3 regions of the Dietzia sp. DQ11-38-2 genome follow, and region 1 is predicted to be linked to each of the others. Evidence: predicted binding sites of a transcription regulator. Region 1 holds the regulator's gene; each other region holds the start of a gene.
The links. The regulator LexA, encoded in region 1, represses DNA repair genes until DNA is damaged. The targets are predictions, from matches to a motif close to CGAACANNTGTTCG.
Positions count from the first base shown of each region.

Region 2: the regulator LexA is predicted to act here: its motif matches at 4,646-4,659, upstream of recA (recombinase RecA).
Region 3: the regulator LexA is predicted to act here: its motif matches at 3,306-3,319, upstream of G6026_RS15325 (HNH endonuclease signature motif containing protein).

Region 1 is NZ_JAALDW010000002.1:1,927-8,290, reverse strand. Features, by position in the region: gene hrpA (ATP-dependent RNA helicase HrpA) at 1-951, shown strand, start outside; gene G6026_RS00055 (hypothetical protein) at 982-1,527, opposite strand; gene nrdR (transcriptional regulator NrdR) at 1,608-2,066, opposite strand; gene G6026_RS00045 (hypothetical protein) at 2,181-2,543, opposite strand; gene lexA (transcriptional repressor LexA) at 2,772-3,440, shown strand; gene hflX (GTPase HflX) at 3,539-4,987, opposite strand; gene dapF (diaminopimelate epimerase) at 5,044-5,928, opposite strand; gene G6026_RS00025 (malate synthase G) at 6,047-6,364, shown strand, end outside.
Region 2 is NZ_JAALDW010000146.1:6-6,286, reverse strand. Features, by position in the region: partial or broken gene G6026_RS05680 (DUF349 domain-containing protein) at 1-507, shown strand, start outside; gene G6026_RS05675 (hypothetical protein) at 585-1,157, opposite strand; gene miaB (tRNA (N6-isopentenyl adenosine(37)-C2)-methylthiotransferase MiaB) at 1,145-2,668, opposite strand; gene G6026_RS05665 (regulatory protein RecX) at 2,749-3,357, opposite strand; gene recA (recombinase RecA) at 3,357-4,463, opposite strand; gene G6026_RS05655 (DUF3046 domain-containing protein) at 4,686-4,880, opposite strand; gene G6026_RS05650 (PspA/IM30 family protein) at 4,951-5,778, opposite strand; gene G6026_RS05645 (helix-turn-helix transcriptional regulator) at 5,876-6,214, opposite strand.
Region 3 is NZ_JAALDW010000491.1:1,177-7,540, forward strand. Features, by position in the region: gene G6026_RS15315 (DNA-formamidopyrimidine glycosylase family protein) at 1-873, shown strand, start outside; gene G6026_RS15320 (SDR family oxidoreductase) at 870-1,625, shown strand; gene G6026_RS15325 (HNH endonuclease signature motif containing protein) at 1,630-3,267, opposite strand; gene G6026_RS15330 (dihydrofolate reductase family protein) at 3,438-4,031, opposite strand; gene pgi (glucose-6-phosphate isomerase) at 4,097-5,743, opposite strand; gene G6026_RS15340 (DUF5701 family protein) at 5,849-6,364, shown strand, end outside.

The sequences.
Region 1 (6,364 bases):
ACCGATCTCGCCGCCCTGCGCAGCCGCCTGGTGGAGAAGGTCCGAGCCACGCTCAACTCGCGACTCGTCCCCGACGACGGGCCCCATCGGGCCTGGACCGCGGACACGATCGGGGACCTGGAGACCTCGATCAGCGGGACGGTCGACGGTGTCGAGGTGACGGTCTATCCGGCGCTGCAGGTGCGCCCGGACGGCCTCCACCGGATCGCGTGCGCCACCGAGGAGGAGAGGAGGGCCGCTCAGGCCGCGGCCGTGTTGACGATGATCTCGAAGGATGTGATCACCGCGGCGGCGATACTCCGGGGCCGTCCGGTGGAGCAGCGCCTCGCGCTCACCCAGTATCCCCACGGCGGCGCCGACGGACTGGTCTCGGACGCGGCCCTGGCCGCGTGTGGACGGATGCTCGCCACACGTCAGGGGGTGCCGGTACTCACCGTGCAGGAGTTCGAGGAACTGCGTGCGCGGGCCAGGGCCGAAGCGCCGGGCGCCGTCTCGGCGTCGATCACCGCCGCTCTCCCGGCGCTGGTCGCCGCGCGATCGGTGACGGCGCGGTTAGAGCAGGCCCCGCGTGACGTCGCAGACGACGTCCGGCCCGCGCTGGACTTCCTCGTGGGCAAGGGATTCCTCGCGCGTCACCCCGTCGAGGTCCTGCCGCAACTGGAGCGTCATGTGAGAGCGATCGACCTCAGGCTCGACCTGGCGGAGAAGTCACCGGCGAGGTATCGGGAGCTCACCGCACGGCTCGAGGAGTCGGAGGCGACCGTGGCACAGGCGACGGCGGCACTGCGCGGGCGACCGGGTGGGGCGAGGACGTCCCGGGATCTGCGATGGATGCTGGCGGAGTATCGCGTCGGACTCTTCGCACAGTCCCTGGGCACCTCGCGCCCTGTCTCCGCCGAGAGGATCGAGAAGGCGGTGACCGCCGCTCTCTCCCGCCGGACCGGGAGGTGAGCCCACGACGCCCGCCTCGCTACCTCGCGCTCACGAATCCGGGGTTCGCCCAGCCCCGCGGGCCTGAATCACTCGGTCCACCCGATCCTCCCTCGCCAGCACGTACCGTTGCATCGCGACGGGAACAAGGTGCACGCCGACACCGAGTACCACCACGATCACCGCGCTCCGCCAGGCGCCGGCGAACACGAGTGGGATGGCCACCGCAGCGTGGATCCCCGCGCCCACCCCGTGGGCGACCAGGCTCTGCGTGGCCCTGGCGCGAATCTCCACCAACCCAGTCCGACCATGGCACGAGTTGACGCGTCGCCCGAGAGCGCGATTCCATCCGACCCGATCCAGCGCACGGAGTACGGAGGGGATACCGAACAAGCGGGCGCGGTGGATCGTCCGCTGCGTCGTAGCGGTCACCCACCTCGGGATCATCGCTTCGGGCACGGGGCCCATAACGCCCAGGATCCCGAGGACACCGGCCGAGAACGCCCACGGGAATACCGGGTGGTGAGGCCCGATGACCAGCCAGGCGCTCACGACGAACGGCACCAACAGTGACGCGCTCGCAACCACCCGGAGCATGGTCTGAGAGTAGATCACTGCCGCGGAACGGGGCTCAGCGCGGCGGGCCCGCGCTCGTCGCTACGACGAAGAACCCACGCTCACCGGTGAGCGGCGTGGCGCTCTCTGAGTGCGATGATCTCGCGCTCGAAGTCTGCTGCGGAACTGAACTGCTTGTACACGGAGGCGAAGCGCAGATAGGCGACCTCGTCGAGATCCTGGAGAGGTCCCAGGATGGCCAGTCCGATCTCATGAGCGGGAACCTCGGACGCCCCGCCGGCCCTGACCGCATCCTCGACCTGCTGAGCGAGCCGCCGGAGCGCGTCCTCGTCGACCGACCTCCCCTGGCAGGCGCGGCGCACGCCGCGGACCACTTTGTCCCGACTGAAACGTTCCGTCACGCCGTTGCGTTTGAGGACGGTCAACAGCGGTGTCTCAAGGGTGGTGAACCGGTGTCCGCATTCGGGGCACTCGCGTCGACGCCGTATCGCCTGCCCCTCGTCGACCGACCGCGAATCGATCACCCGAGAGTCCTCGTGGTGACATATGGGGCAGTACATTCCAGCTTCGCCATTCGTCGACCTGGTCCGAACCGGTCCACCGGCCGGAGCCGACAGCGGTGCGAGGGCGACGGGCCGCCGTCCCGGGACCATTCTAGAAGGCGATGCCGTGGGTCACGCGTAGGCGGGCCCGCCCACGAGGGCCAACGCCAACAGCATCAGGATTCCGAAGACGATACCGCCGACCACCAGCGCCCAGGTCGGCACGTCGTCCACCACCGGTGCAGCCGGTCTCGCCTCCACCCCGCACGCCCTGACCTGACCCGTGGACGCCGTCCGCACGCTCACCCGGCGACCGGGTGCCACCGACCGCGTGGGCACCTTCCGGCCACGGTCGAGGGTGCGGGTGACGGACGGGACCTCGGCAGGGACGCGCGTCCCCTCCCTGGGTGAATCGAACCGGTCGTGCGCGGTCGCACACACCTCCGTCCACGGGATGGACGGACGCGATCGTTGCTGCATTTCCAGGACGGTCATGACCACTCCCCACTCGACACTCCGTGCGAACCGGATTCGCACACTCGTGTGACTCGTTGTGCACATCTGTTCGAACCCGAACGTGCCTAGAGTTGTATCACGCGGGTCCGACAGAGTCGACACCTGCGCGCAAATTCTTCGAACACCTGTGTGGCGCCCCCGCCCGGTCCGACGTAGGGTGTACACAGAAAGAGACGTCGAACACCCATTCGCTGAAGGGACCGCCGCATGCCCAAACCAGACTTCGAGGCCCTGACGACACGCCAGAAGAGCGTGCTGTTGCACATCCACGACACCGTCAAGGAGAGGGGTTATCCGCCGAGCATCCGGGAGATCGGTGATGCGGTCGGCCTACAGTCCACCTCCTCCGTGGCCCATCAGCTGCGGACCCTGGAGAAGAAGGGCTTCCTGACCCGCGACCCCCACAAGCCGCGGGCGGTCGACGTCCACGGCGTCCCCGGTCAGCGATCGCGGGGGCGACGTGCACCCGCGCAGGAGGACGTACGGCCCGGCGGAGCCGTCGAACCGGTCTACGTCCCGGTCCTGGGGCGGATCGCGGCCGGCGGTCCGATCCTCGCCGAGCAGGCTGTGGAGGAGGTATTCCCCCTGCCCTCCGACCTGGTGGGATCAGGAGACCTGTTCATGCTCAGGGTTGTCGGCGAATCGATGATCGACGCCGCGATCTGTGACGGCGACTATGTGGTGGTCCGTCGGCAGAATGTCGCCGACAACGGCGAGATCGTGGCGGCGATGATCGACGGCGAGGCCACGGTCAAGACGTTCCGCAGGGATTCGACCGGGGTCTGGCTCCTGCCCCACAACCCCTCGTTCCGTCCCATCCCCGGAGAGCACGCGACGATCCTCGGGAAGGTCGTGACCGTCTTCCGCAAGCTCTGAGCCTGTGCCGATGGTGCGTCGCCTGACCTCACCCGGCCGAGGCGGGAACCACGATCGCGACGTGGGTCAGGGCAGATCGGACCCTCACGGCGCTCTGGTCAGGCGACCCCGTCACGCCGGTCGGGGACGCGATACTCGTCGAGTTCTCCCGCCACTGAGGCGGGGAGTCGAACCTCTATCCGGGTTCCGTCCTTCGTGTGATCCTCGGCGACCACAGCGCCCTCCGCGTGGACACGGGAGACCACGTCTCCCCTCGTGAAGGGGATCTCGAGCGTGACCCGCGTGTCCCCCGAGGCGACCACCCCCATGATCCTCTCGAGGAGTTCGTCGACACCCTGACCCGTCGCCGCCGACACGAACACCGCGTCCGGTAGCGCGTGGTGCAGCTCCGTCAGCACGACGTGGTCGGCCACATCGATCTTGTTGATCACCACGAGTTCGCGGGGCCTCTCGGCGTGCTGCTCCTCCACGACGTCGTTGATGACTGTCCGGACGGCGTCGATCTGGCGCAACGGGAACGTGTCAGATCCGTCCACCACGTGCAGGAGGAGCTCGGAATCGACGACCTCTTCCAACGTCGACCGGAACGCCTCGACGAGCTGCGTCGGGAGGTGCCGGACGAATCCGACGGTGTCGGTGAAGACCACCACTCGCCCATCGGGGAGCTCGGCGCGCCGGGTCGTCGGGTCCAGGGTCGCGAACAGTGCGTTCTGGACCAGCACTCCCGCGCCCGTCAGTCGGTTGAGCAGACTCGACTTGCCGGCGTTGGTGTACCCGGCGATGGCGATCGACGGCACCGGGGTCGCGCGCCGTCGATGACGCTTGGTGTCGCGCGCCTGCTTCATGCCCTTGATCTCCCGGCGGAGTCTGGCGGTGCGCTCCCTGATCCGACGGCGGTCGGTCTCGATCTTCGTCTCACCGGGGCCACGGAGCCCGACGCCACCGTTGCTCCCCGCCCTGCCGCCGGCCTGCCGGGAGAGCGCCTCGCCCCAGCCGCGCAGCCGCGGGAGCATGTACTCCATCTGCGCAAGCGAGACCTGGGCCTTGCCCTCACGACTGGTGGCGTGCTGGGCGAAGATGTCGAGGATCAGGGCGGTGCGGTCGATCACCTTGACGTTGACCACCTTCTCGAGGGCGATGAGCTGGCCGGGTGTCAGTTCACCGTCGCAGATCACCGTGTCCGCGCCCGTCGCGGCGATGACGTCCTTGAGGGTCCTGGCCTTACCGGAACCGATGTAGGTGGCGGGGTCCGGCTTGTCGCGCCGCTGGATCAACGCATCGCAGACCTCCGAGCCCGCGGTCTCGGCGAGCTGGGCCAGCTCGGCCATGGCGGCCTCCGCCTGCGCTGACGTGCCCTCGGTCCAGACCCCGACCAGGACGACACGCTCCAGACGGAGCTTGCGGTACTCCGCGTCGTTGACATCCTGGAGCTCGGTCGACAGGCCGACGACTCGGCGCAGCGACGAGCGCTCCTCGAGCTGGAAGTCTCCGACCGAAGGGTCATGGTCTCGTGTGGCCCGGTCAGGGGCGGCGTCATCGATAGTCATCCACCAGCATCATCTCACAGATGCGTCCACGACGCCTCCGCGAACGGAGCCGGGCGTCACCCTGTGTACCACCCGTGCGCGACGAGCTCGGACGGTCCGGTGAGGGTCGAACCGGAACCGGTCAGGGTCACCCCGACCTCGCCCCCGGGGACGGAGACCAGGACCTCGCCCGTGGCCTCTCCGGCGTCGGCCAGAGCCGCGACGGCGGTGGCGACGATGCCGGTGCCGCAGGACAACGTCTCCCCCGATCCCCGCTCATGGACGCGCATCGACACCCGTCCGTCCACCAGCGGGGTGGCGAACTCCACGTTGACCCCCTCGCCGAAGAACGCGGTGTCGTAGACCGGCGCCTCGTGCACCGGTAGGTCGCGTAACCCCGCGGCCCCCAGACCCGGGACCACGCACGCGAGGTGGGGGTTGCCCATGTCCACGGCGAGGCCCGCGTACACGCGTCCGGCGAGTTCCGCCGAGGACACCCCGAGGAGCACGGGTTCACCCATGTCCACACGGACCATGGCGTGGGTGTCGTCGTGGTGGAGGATGTCGGCGGGACGGGGACCGGACCGGGTGCCGACGGCGATCCGGCCGACCCCGGCACGGCCGGTCGCGACGAGGGCGTGGGCGAACACCCTCACGCCGTTGCCGCACATCTCCGCGATCGAACCGTCCGCGTTCCGGTAGTCCATGAACCAGTCCACGGCATCGACGCCGTCCGGCAGAGCGGGGAGGACGCCCCGGTCGACCAGGGCACCGGCCGTGGCGATCCGGAGTACCCCGTCCGCGCCGAGTCCGCCCCGCCTGTCGCACAACGCCCTCACCAGGTCCTCGTCGAGCCCCAGTTCCGCCCGGTCGTCGGGCAGGATCACGAAGTCGTTGAGAGTTCCGTGACCCTTGATGAAGGACAGTCCCTCGGACGGTGCGGTCACAGGCGTGGAGGTCATGGCATCCGAGTCTAGCGACCCCGGCACCCCGTTCCACCCTGCGGAAAAGTCGGATGATCACAGGGCTCGTGAGCACTAGAGTCGTCTGCAGAACGGTCCCTATGTGAGGAGAGCATCGATGTCCGAACGCATCACTGTCGGCGGTATTCAGGTCGACGAGGTCCTCTACGACTTCGTCAACACCGAGGCGATCCCCGGCACCGGGGTCGATCCCGACGCGTTCTGGGCGGGTGCCTCCGAGATCTTCACGGATCTGGCCCCCCGCAACCGTGAACTGCTCGAGACCCGCGACGCGTTGCAGTCCAAGATCGACGCCTGGCATCACGAGAACCCGGCCCCGATCGACCAGCGCGCGTACACGCAGTTCCTGCGGGACATCGGCTACCTGGTGCCCGAGCCGGATTCCGTCTCCGTCACCACGGAGAACGTCGACGCG
Region 2 (6,281 bases), on a different contig from region 1:
CGCGCACCCCGCGAGGCCGATGACGCGCTGTGGAAGCGGTTCAAGGCGGCCCAGGACACGTTCTTCGACGCCCGCCATGCCGCGGCCGCCGAGAGGGACGCCGAGTTCGCCGGCAACGCGGATGCGAAAGAGGCGCTGCTCGCCGACTACGCGGGCCGGATCGATCCCCAGAAGGACCTCACCGCCGCGCGCACGGCCCTGCGGGAACTCCAGACCCGCTGGGAGGAGATCGGCAAGGTCCCGCGGGAGCGGATGGGAGAGCTCGAGGGAAGGATCCGGGCGCTGGAGAGGTCCGTGTCCGATGCGGCGGACGCGGAGTGGCGACGGACCGACCCCGAGGCCAAGGCCCGCGCCGCCCAGTTCTGGGTGCGCGTGGACGATTTCGAAGAGCAGGCGGCGAAGGCCGAAGCCGCGGGCAGGTCGAAGGATGCGGAGAAGGCCCGCGCGCAGGCCACGCAGTGGAGGGAGTGGGCAGAGGCCGCCGAGAACGCTGTCGACACCCGCTGAGCACGACGATCGTCAGTTGAGCCCCGCCTCTGAGGCGGGAGACGTGAGCAGGACCCCCTGAACGGTGGGGCTCCGGTTCACTCGCGGTGGCGCAGCGAGTCCTCGAGCTCTCGTTGCTCCGGCGTCCGCGCCCACAGCACGCCCGCCAGTGTCATCACCAGCAGCAGCACCAGGATGACGCTGACGTACATCCCGATCCCGGGGGCCCCGAAGTCCCGGAAATCCGGGTCGGGTCCTCGCCCGGACTGGCGCAGCCAGATCGCGAGCATCCCGTAGACGGCGGCGACACAACTCGCGCCCCACGCGATCCCCGCCGCCCACCACTTCTGGGTGATGATCATGACCGCGCCGAACAGGATGGCACCGGCCGAATAGATGAGGACGAACACGTGGGACGGCAGCGACGTCTCCTGGGCCCGGGCCGCTTCGGTGAAGAACAACACATCAAGACCGCGCACCCCGTCACTGTGGGGCAACACCAGTGCGGCCGCGAGCAGCACGATCAGGAGAGCCGACGCCAGATAGGCCTTGCCGATCACGAGAGTGTGGCCCAGGACCCGATCTTTCTGACGGAGCTCCGAGTTGACGGTGCCGGACTCCAGAATCCCTTCGATCGGGTCGGGGCGGTCAGCGGTGTTCACGTGGGGCATCCCTTCGGGGTGGTGTCGGGGGTGTCGGCGGCCCTCCGCAGGGTGGGCAGTCCGAGCCCCACCCCGATCGGTGGCGTCTCCGGCTTCTCACCGGCTTCGTGCCTGTCGCCCGCCCTGGTCGTCCGCAGGGTCAGCACTCCGTCATCGGCGAGCAGGTGGTGTGGTGCCGCCGAGGTGACTCGGGTGGTGACCACGTCGCCGGGACGGATCCGCCCGGCGTGCTCCCCCACCGGGGCGAAGTGCACCAGGCGGCCGTCGCGGGCCCGGCCGGTCATCCGAGCGGTCGCGGCGTCCTTTCGCCCCTGGTCCGCCGTGACGAGCAGCTCGACCTCACGACCGACCTGCTTCTCGTTCTCCTCGAGGGTGATCCGCTCCTGGAGCCGGATCAGTCTGTCGTAGCGCTCCTGCACCACGGACTTGGGGATCTGCTCGTCCATCGTCGCCGCCGGCGTCCCCGGTCGCGGTGAGTACTGGAACGTGAAAGCGCTGGTGAAGCGTGCTTTCTCGACGACGTCGAGAGTGGCCTGGAAGTCCTCTTCGGTCTCGCCGGGAAAACCGACGATGATGTCCGTGGTGATGGCCGCGTGCGGCATCGCGGCACGCACCCTGTCCAGGATGCCGAGGAAGCGCTCCGACCTGTACGACCGCCGCATCGCCCGGAGCACACGATCCGAGCCCGATTGCAGGGGCATGTGCAGCTGTGGGCACACGGCGGGGGTGTCGGCCATCGCCTCGATGACGTCGTCGGTGAACTCCGCCGGATGGGGCGAGGTGAACCGGATCCGTTCGATTCCCTCGACCCGACCGGCAGCGCGCAGCAACTTCGCGAAGGCTCCCCTGTCGGACGGCTCGGCAGGGTCGTGGAACGAGCGCCCGTAAGCGTTGACGTTCTGACCCAGCAGGGTGACCTCGAGGACACCCTCGTCCGCCAGCGCCCGCATCTCTGCGAGTACCTCTCCGGGACGCCGGTCCACCTCCTTGCCGCGGAGGGACGGGACGATGCAGAAGGTGCAGGTGTTGTTGCAGCCGACCGACACGGAGACCCAGCCGGCGTAGGCGGACTCGCGAGTCGCGGGGAGGGTTGACGGGAAGTGCTGGAGCGAGTCGGCTATCTCCACCTCGGCTCGTTCGTTGTGGCGCGAACGCTGGAGCAGGGTGGGGAGGTGACCGAGGTTGTGGGTGCCGAAGACGACGTCGACCCACGGTGCCCGCGAGACCACCACGTCCTTGTCCTTCTGCGCGAGGCAGCCCCCGACTGCGATCTGCATCCGCGGGTTGGCGTCCTTCCACGGTCGCAGATGGCCGAGCGTGCCGTAGAGGCGGTTATCGGCGTTCTCACGGACGGCGCAGGTGTTGAACACGACGAGGTCCGGCAGTGCGCCCCGTACGGGATCCGCCTCGCCCTCGAACGGGACGTATCCCGCTTCGTCGAGTACACCCGAGAGCCGCTCCGAGTCGTGGACGTTCATCTGGCATCCGAAGGTCCGCACCTGATAGGTGCGCCCCTCCACACGCTCGACACGCTCGACACCGGCGTCTCCGGCGGTCGTCTGCTGGTCGGTCACGAGAGTATCCACGCAGGCCAGGGTACTCAGGGCGACACCTGGGCCGCCAATTCGGCATCGACCACCGTCATCGCCAACCCCGTCGGATAACCCCGACGTCCGAGGAACGCCACCAACCTGCGCCGCTCCCCCTGGAGGTCGGCGGCGCGACGGGACCCGGTCGGCCGGCGCGCGAGCCGCGCCCGCACCAGCTCGGCGGCGTGGTCATGCTCGTCGCACTCGTCGATGTGGGAGACCGCCCTGGCGATGTGGGCCTCGGCGACACCCTTCTCGCGGAGCTCCCGCTCGAGGGCGCCACGCGACCGTCCGCGTCGGCGTCGGCGGCCTCTGACCCATTCCGATGCGAATTCGGCGTCGTCCACCAGGCCCCAGACCCGGACCCTGGCCAGCGCTGCGTCCACGGCGGCCGGCGCGTGGTCCTTACCCAGAAGCCTCTCGCGGAGTTCGTGTTCGCTACGGGGACGGTGGCGCAGGAGTCGGAGGGCCGCAGTCGCGGCGTCGTGGGCCTCGGGCGCCAACGGTGGCAGATCCGAGCTCCCTGACGACCTGGCCTCCACCGCGGCGATCGCCGCGCGTAGCTGCTCCGATGTGATCCGCCGCACCCGCTCGTCGGAATCAGGCTCCCGGACACTCATCAGAACTCGACAGGCACCACGTCGATGGGTGCGTCCTCATCTGCCTCCGCCTCGATCTCCGCGAGCTCCGCACCGGCCCCGATGTTGAGCTTGTCGAGAATCTTCCGCTCGATCTCATCGCGAACCGAGGGGTTCTCCTTCAGATACCGGCGGGCATTCTCTTTGCCCTGCCCCAGTTGGTCGGCACCGTAGGTGAACCAGGAACCCGACTTCTTGACGAACCCGTTCTCCACGCCCATGTCGATCAGCGATCCCTCGCGGCTGATGCCTTCCCCGTAGAGGATGTCGAACTCCGCGATCTTGAACGGCGGGGCGATCTTGTTCTTGACCACCTTGACCTTGGTGCGGTTACCCACCGCATCCGCGCCGTCCTTCAGGGTCTCGATCCTGCGCACGTCCAGGCGGACCGAGGCGTAGAACTTGAGCGCCTTACCGCCGGTGGTGGTCTCGGGCGAGCCGAACATCACCCCGATCTTCTCGCGCAGCTGGTTGATGAAGATGGCGGTGGTGTTGGTGTTGTGCAGCGCACCGGTCATCTTCCGGAGCGCCTGGCTCATCAGGCGGGCCTGGAGTCCCACGTGGCTGTCGCCCATCTCGCCCTCGATCTCCGCCCGCGGCACCAACGCCGCGACGGAGTCGACGACCAGGATGTCGATGGATCCGGACCTGACCAGCATGTCCGCGATCTCGAGCGCCTGTTCGCCGGTGTCCGGCTGGGAGACGATGAGGTTGTCCGTGTCCACACCGAGCTTGCGGGCGTACTCGGGATCCAGTGCGTGCTCCGCGTCGATGAACGCGGCGATACCACCGGCGGCCTGCGCATTGGCCACGGCGTGCAGTGCGACGGTGGTCTTACCCGACGACTCCGGACCGTAGACCTCCACGACGCGCCCGCGGGGGAACCCGCCGACTCCGAGTGCGACGTCGAGCGACAGGGCGCCGGTGGGGATCACCTGGACCGGCGGGCGGGTGTCGTCCCCGAGCCTCATGACCGACCCCTTGCCGTAGGCCTTGTCGATCTGGGCGAGCGCCAGCTCCAGTGCCTGCTCCCGATTCGGGGCGACGCCGGTCCGGGTTCCCGACTTGGCGGTGTTCTTGGGGGCCATGATGTTCTCCGTTCGTGCTCGACCACCGGTGTCGTGCCGGATGGTCTGTGTGGTCTGCTCTCTCGCGGACGCTACGGGTCGGGTACGACACGAACGACTCGCGCGAGCCCGGCACCCCTTCACTGTGGAGGGACGGCGCCCTGTGGACGGGCACTCCCGTCATCACGTGCCCCGACTATAGGCGAACGCGTGTTCGAGGGGCAACGACACGCCGCCCGGGTGTCAACGTAACGAGTCGGGAACCTCGAACTCGGCGCACAGGGCCAACCAGACCTGCTTGACCGGGGCGCCGGCGTCGATGGCCTCCTCCGCCGTGCGTCCGTCGAACGCCCCGAGGTGATGGGAACGTACGAGATGATCGGCTCGCAGGTCCCCGAAGGCCTCGACGGTCCGGGCCCTGAACTCCGTCAGAGTCACGTGCCCACCCTTTCACGACGGACGAGGACGGGCCGCCGGCGTCCTCACCGGCGGCCCGTCCTCGCACGATTCACTGCTGTTCGGTCTGCGCCTGCTGCTCCGGCGACGTCGCGGCCTGGGGCTGCCCCTGAGGGAGCTGGGACGCCGAACCGGTGCCCTGCCCGAGTTGGCCACCCTCCGCCTTCATCGACGCGCGGATCTGCTCGAGACGGCTGTGCCCGGCCATCTGCGTGGACGCCTGCTCGACCTCGAGCATCCGGCCCTGAACGGAGTTCTGGGCGAGCTCGGCCGAACCGAGGGCGTTGGCGTACCGCCGCTCGATCTTGTCCCGCACCTGGTCGAGATTCGGGGTGTTTCCTCCGGAGGAGACCTCGGACATCGACTGCAGCGACGCGCTGACCTGCTCCTGCATCTTGGCCTGCTCCAGCTGGCTGAGCAGCTTGGTCCGCTCGGCCACCTTCTGCTGGAGGACCATCGCGTTCTGCTCCACGGCCTTCTTGGCCTGGGCCGCGGCCTGGAGCGACTGGTCGTGCAGACCCTTGAGGTCCTCGACGTTCTGCTCGGCGGTGACGAGCTGGGCGGCGAACGCCTCCGCGGCGTTCTCGTACTCGGTCGCCTTCTGGGCGTCACCGTTCTGGCGGGCCTGCTCGGACATCTGGAGCGCCTGCCGCGTCGAACCCTGCAGCTTCTCGATGTCGGCCAGCTGCCGGTTGAGCTTCATCTCCAGCTGCCGCTGGTTGCCGATCACGGCGGCCGCCTGCTGGGACAGCTGCTGGTGCTGGCGCTGTGCGTCCGAGATCGCCTGCTGGATCTGGACCTTGGGGTCAGCATTCTCGTCGATCTTCGAATCGAACAACGCCATGAGGTAGCGCCATGCCTTGGTGAACGGATTGGCCATCGCTGCGTAGTGTCCTTCTGCCGATTCGGACGACGGGTCGTTACCACGGTACCGAACTACGCCGGGGAGCGACCACCGGGCGTTGCCGGGGCGGGATTCAGGCCGCGAGGACCGGTTCCCGCGGTGACACGGTCCCCGGGGCCGGGACGGTGCCCGGGGGCGAGACCTGGACGGCGGCCCTGATCAGGATCTCCCCGAGGGACACGTCGAGAGCGCCCGAGATCGACGCGAGGAGCTCACTCGAGGCCTCCTTGCGTCCGCGCTCGATCTCGGAGAGGTACCCGGGACTCACCCGGGCCGCGTCCGCGACGTCCCTCAGGGTCCGTCCCGTCTCGCCCCTCAGTCCGCGGAGCACCGTCCCGAGGGTCTCCCGGAGCAACGGGGGGCCGCTCCGGTGGTCCGGGTGGGGCAGCGTGGTCATCTGGATGTTCGGCATCACGGGGTACAACGCCTCATGCGCCCGATTCGTTCCCGCGGTAGCCGACGATCCCCACCAGCCGGTC
Region 3 (6,364 bases), on a different contig from region 1:
CCGGAGGGTGATTCCGTTTACAGGGTGGCCAAGCGGGTCGACCGGGCGTTGGCCGGACGGACCCTCGACAAGTCCGAGCTGCGAGTCCCCCGATTCGCAGCGGTGGACCTGCGGGGCAGGGCCGTGGTCACCGCCCGGTCCCGCGGCAAGCACCTCTTCGTCGTCGTCGGCCCCGACGCGCAGGGTCGGGACCCCGTCACCCTGCACATCCACCTGAAGATGGAGGGCCGCATCCACATCCATCGTGCGGGAGAGCGGTGGCGGTTCCCCGCGCACACCGTCCGGCTGCTTCTGCGTGCGGGTGACGTCGAGGTGGTGGGCACCGAACTCGGAGTGCTGCGCGCACTGGACCCGTCCGAGGCCGATCGGGCGGTCGACCACCTCGGCCCCGATCTCCTGGGGCGGGACTGGGACCCGGACGCCAGCGTCGCGGAGGTGATCAGGCGAATCGGTGAGCGGCCCACCCGGACGATCGGGGAGGCACTGTTGGACCAGAGGAATCTCGCCGGGATCGGCACCGTCTACCGCGCCGAGCTCTGCTTTCTGCGAGGCCTCGACCCGAGGGAGCCCGTCGAGGCGGTGCCGGATCTGCGCGCGGTGGTGGTCCTCGCCCGGCGGATGCTCCTCGCCAATGCCGACCGCTCCGTCCGGGTCACGACCGGCGACACGCGCCGCGGGAGGGAGCTGTGGGTGTACGGGCGGGACGGCAAACCCTGCCGCAGGTGTGGGACCCAGGTGGAGACGTTCCGACTGGGTGGTCTCGCCGACCCCGATGAACCGAGCGATTCGCTCGATCGCATCGCCTACCGCTGCCCGTCGTGCCAACCGGGGCGTGCCACACTGGGGCCATCGCCAACGGAGGAGAACCTGTGACCGACCGCAACACGATTCTGATCACCGGAGCCAGCGCGGGTCTCGGCGAGGGTATGGCCCGTCGCTGGGCCGCGCAGGGCAAGAGCCTGGCGCTGTGCGCCCGCCGCCTCGACCGCCTCGAGGAGCTCCGCGCCGAGCTCGTGGCCGCCAACCCCTCGATCACGGTAGCGGTCCGCGAACTCGACGTGGCTGATGGCGACGCGGTGGAGCGGGTGTTCGGTGAGCTCGACGCGGAGCTCGGAGGCATCGACCGCTTTGTCCTCAACGCCGGACTCGGGAAGGGGGCGTCCATCGGCACCGGCAAGGCGCACGCCAATCGCGAGACCGCGATGGTCAACGTGATCGGCACCCTCAACCAGGCCGAGGCCGCGATGGAGCTCATGAACAAGAGGGGTGAGGGGCACCTGGTGTTCATCTCGTCCGTGAGCTCCCTGCGCGGTATGCCCAAGGCCCAGAACACCTACGGCGCCACCAAGGCGTTCGTGTCCTCGCTGGCGCAGGGCCTGCACGCCGAACTCGACAGCGCGGGCAGCCGCATCAAGGTCACCGACATCCTCCCCGGGTACATCCGCACCGACATCAACCGCTCGGTCAAGACCTCACTGATGACCGAATTCGACGAGGGCGTCGACGCGCTGGTGAGGACGATCGACGCCGAGCCCACTCGGGCACTCGTCCCCGCCAAGCCCTGGAAGGCGATCGGTCCCCTGTTGACACTCCTGCCGGAGAAGATCAGCCGCAGGTTCGTCTGACCTGCTAGAAGGGCGGCGGGCTGAGGAGGTCGTCGAGTAGGGCCCGGACCTCGTCCTCGACCGTGCTGACCACGGGCGCGTTCCGCCGCCACCAGCGACCGTGGTCGACGAAGCGGGTGTCCGCCGATCCATGTGCGCGGGCGCGCTCGGCGTTCAGGCGGAGCGCTCGGCGAGACCAATAAGTGGGCTCCGGCCGTGCTTCACCGCCTGTGGTGGTCGGGTCCGGGTTTCGCTGCTGTTGCCTATTCCAGGCCTGGGACTCCGCGCGGGCCTGCTCGCGGCGGTAGGCCCCGAGCGGCCCGGAGGGTCGGGTCGTCATGGTCGCCCCATCGGGGGTGACGACGGTGAGACCTCCCTCGGGCTCCAGGTTGTAGATCCAGTCGGAAAAGGTCTTGAACCGGTGGTGACGCCGACACAGACACATGAGGTTGTGCTCTTCGGTCGGCCCGCCCCGGGCAGGGTCGGCGTGGTCGAACGGTCGGACATGATCGATGTCACAATCATCGGCTGGAACCGCACACCCGGGGTGGCGGCAGGTTCCGTCGCGCAGCCTGATGCGGCGTGCCAACTCGGCTCCGGGCCGGTACTTGAGGCCGCGGCCGGCGTCGTCGGCGGCACCGATGCGGGGGTCGACCTTCTCGACGCTGGCACCGTCGCTGATGTTCAGCATGTCCAGCAGAGCCTGAAGCGCGGCCTCGCCCGTCCGGGTGAACTCCACCCGCACCCCGTCGCCGTCGGCACCGGGGTTGTCCGCGCCGGTGTTGCCGGGAGCGATCACGGTGACCTTGGGTCGCAGCGGCGACACGGGATGGTCCGAACTGCCGGGCTGCGGGCTGTCGCCACACACGAGTGACAGCAGCGCGTCCGCGCGGCGTTCGGCCTTGGAGTAGTAGTAGTCCGGGTCCGGCTGGCCGGTCCCCTCGGTGGTGGCGGCGGCGGCTTCGGCGGCGGCGTGTTCGGCAGCGCGCTGGTCGATCGCCTCGGCGAGGACCGCCGCCTCTTCGGTGGCAAGGATGGCCGACACGGTGGACATGCCGTCGGCGCCCTTGTTGATGCGCACTCCGCGGGCACGGCTGGCGTCCTCCTTGCGCCTGCGGATGCCGTCGGCGTCGTGTCGGGCGATGACCGCGTCCACCGCATCGCGAATCGCTCGCGCCCCGAGGCGTTCGCCGGCCTCGATCGCGGCCAGGTAGTCGTCGACGACATCCTGTTGAACCTGCGGGAGGACCGAGGGATCGACGGTGGCCATCTGGCGGGCCAGCAGTTCGGCGGCGCGCTGGTCCAGGCGCCCTGAGGCCAGGGCTGCGAGGACGGCGGGGTAGCGCTGGTGCAGGTCCGCGGCGAAGGAGACCATCGATTCGGCCCGCAGGGTGGAGACGGCCATCGCTGCCACCACGTACCCGGTGGCCACATCGAACGGGTCGACCACCGCGTGGCCGGGCGGGGACTCCGGGCCGGCGCCCGAGTGGTCGCGGCGCAGGCACTCCAGCAGCAGGTCGTAGCAGGCCGACAATCGCCGGGCAGCGGCCCGGTTCTCCGCCTCCCAGCCGGCACGAACCGAGGTGGTCAACCTGGTCAGCGGATCGACTCCGGAGGAGCCGAGGGAAGCGCTGCCCGTGAACGGGTTCTCGTCGCCGTCCATACCGCACCCCCCGTCACCATCGAGTGTCCGACGCCTATCGAATGTACGTTCGATACTACGCACACAGGTTCGAATGTTCAAGGGGTGTGGACTGGTCATCGCCGAGACTCGGGCAGGCGAGAACGCAGGCGTGCACGCAGGTCAGCGCTACGGCCCGGTAGGCGGCCCGGTCAGCGGGTGGGGCGCGCCTCGGGGCCCACCACGTCGAACAGCATCGCTGTGAACTGGCCCTGCGCCTCGAGCTGCCGACGGCGAAGACGGAGCCGGCGGGGCAGCAGGGGACGCCCGGAACCGAGGACGACCGGACACTGGTGGATCCAGACCCGGTCGAGCAACCCCCGGTCGGCGAACTGGCCCGCGAGGTCGCCACCACCGACCACCCAGACATCCCCGCCGCCGGCGGCATCGACCAGGAGGGGGTGCAGATCGCCGACGTCACCGGCGACGAACTCGACTCCGTCGACGGGATCGAGATCGCGGTGGGTGACGACCCAGCTCGGCACGGAGTAGGGCCAGACGAACGGTCGGCCGTCCTTCGTGAGGTCGCGGCGCACCCACTCGAACGTGTTGACCCCGCAGACGAGTGAACCGACGCCGGAATAGAAGCGGTCGAAGTGGAGGGCGGGGAGCGCGGGGTCGGGCTCGGTCGGTGTGCCACCTGTGGGATCTGCCCCGCCGGAGGTCGCGAACAGCCAGGAGAGGCTCTCCTCGTCGTCGGCGATGTACCCGTCGAGGCTGGTGGCGGTGCAGTAGACGGTGCTCATGCGGGAATGATCGCACCGGGGTACGACACCCGGTTACGAGCCCTTCGTGGGCGAGGAGGGCCGACTCAGCGGCGACCGCGGGCCTCGCGGTAGATCTCCACGAGAGAATCCGTCGAGGAATCGAAACCGTCTCCCGGGTGCCTCTCGGCGGTCAGAGCCCGCAGGAGCTCGCCGGCCTGCGCCTTACCCAGCTCGACCCCCCACTGGTCGAAGGCGTTGATGCCCAGCACGGCGGCCTGGGTGAACACCACGTGTTCGTACAGCGCGATGAGCTGGCCGAGGACCCCGGGTGAGAGCGACGGGGCGAGGATCGTGGTGGACGGCCGGTTGCCGGGCATGACCTTGTGGGGCGCGAGCTCGGGGTCGACCCCCTCCGCGAGCACCTCCTCCTCGGTCTTGCCGAACGCCAGCACGCGGGACTGGGCGAAGAGGTTGGCAACGAGCATGTCGTGCATCGAGCCGGCGCCGTCCGCGGCGGGCAGGTCCGTCACCGGGCGGGCGATACCGATGAAGTCCACCGGGACGAGCTGGGTGCCCTGATGCAGGAGCTGGAAGAAGGCGTGCTGGCCGTTGGTGCCGGGCTCGCCCCAGTAGACCTCACCGGTGGGGTAGGAGACGTCGGAGCCGTCGAGCCGGACCGACTTGCCGAGGGACTCCATGGTGAGCTGCTGCAGGTAGGCGGGGAAGCGGAGAAGCCCTTGGGCGTAGGGGATCACGGCCTTGGACTGGGCTCCGAGGAAGCAGGTGTACCAGATGCCGAGCAGGGCCATGAGGACCGGCGCGTTGTGCTCGGGTGCCTCGGTCGCGAAGTGCAGGTCCATGGTGTGGAAGCCCTCGAGCAGCTCCACGAATGCCGCCGGTCCCACCGTGATCATCACCGACAGGCCGATCGCCGACGACACCGAGTACCGGCCCCCGACCCAGTCCCAGAACTCGAACATGTTCTCCGCCGCGATCCCGAAGTCGGCCACCTTCTCGGTGGCGGTCGACACCGCCACGAAGTGGGACGCGATCGCGTCCTGTGACCCGAGCGCCTCGACGAAGTGCCGGCGCGCGGCATGGGCGTTGGCCATGGTCTCCTGCGTGGTGAAGGTCTTGGAGGCCACGACCACGAGAGTGGTGGCGGGGTCGACCTCGGAGAGCACGTCCGAGAGGTCCGCAGGGTCCACGTTGGAGACATAGCGTGCGCGGACGCCCGCGGTCTGCAGGTGGCGCAGGGCCCTGTCGACCATCACGGGACCGAGGTCCGAGCCCCCGATGCCGATGTTGACCACGGTGTCGATCCGCGCCCCCGTGTGCCCCGTCCATTCGCCGGAGCGGACCCGCTCGGCGAAATCGGCCATCCGGGTGAGGACCCCGTGGACGTCGGCCACCACGTCCCGTCCGTCGACGACGAGCTCGGCGTCGGCGGGGAGACGGAGCGCGGTGTGGAGGACGGATCGGTCCTCGGTCGTGTTGATCCGGTCACCCCGGAACATCGCGGCCCGCTGCGCCGGCAGACGGGCGGCGTGGGCCAGCTCGGTCAGCGCGCTCATGACCTCGTCGGTGACCAGGTGCTTGGACAGATCGATGTGTAGGTCGCCCGCGGTGACCGTCATGCGGCGACCCCGCTCCGGGTCGGCGGCGAACAACTCGCGGAGGGTCACGCCACCGATCATCGGAACGAGGCCCTCGATGTCCGACCACTGCGGGGTCGTGCTGATGTCCGTCATAACCGCTCCTGCCCAGTCTCGCCGCCCGGGGGTCGCCCGCCGTCCGTATGCGAGGCTAGTCGGGAATACGGGGGCCGCGTTGTCCGTTCCACACACGTGACCCCCATGACTCCTCCGTCCGACTCCTCCGTCTCGCCCCAGGTGGAACGACTGGTCGAGCTGGGCGTGCCCGGGCTCGCCGGGATCACCGCCGGGCGGCTGCGGGAGCACGCCGCGTCACTCCCCGCCGACGTGGCCGTGGGAAGGCCGGTGCTGGCGGTCCACCCCTCGTTAGTTCCCACCGCTCAACTCGTGAGCCTGCTGCGACGTGAGGGTAGGGCCGGTTTCGTCGTGGTCGACATGTCCGACCTGGCCGAGTTCACACCGACCGACGACGTCCGGGTGCCGGACGCCCCGCTCTACCTGGTCGATGACGTGACACGTGACGACGACATGCTGGGCTGGACCCCGACCGACGCGCACGCCGAGTTCGCCCGGCGGGGGCGCACTCCGCTGACCATCTCCGAGGGGGTGAGCTGGCTGCTCCAACAGCCGGAGATGCTCGAACCCGGCAGGTGCTTCATGTGCATCGGGTCGCGGAAGCGCAAGGCCGACGGAGCGCTGGACGCCCGGACCCCGGCA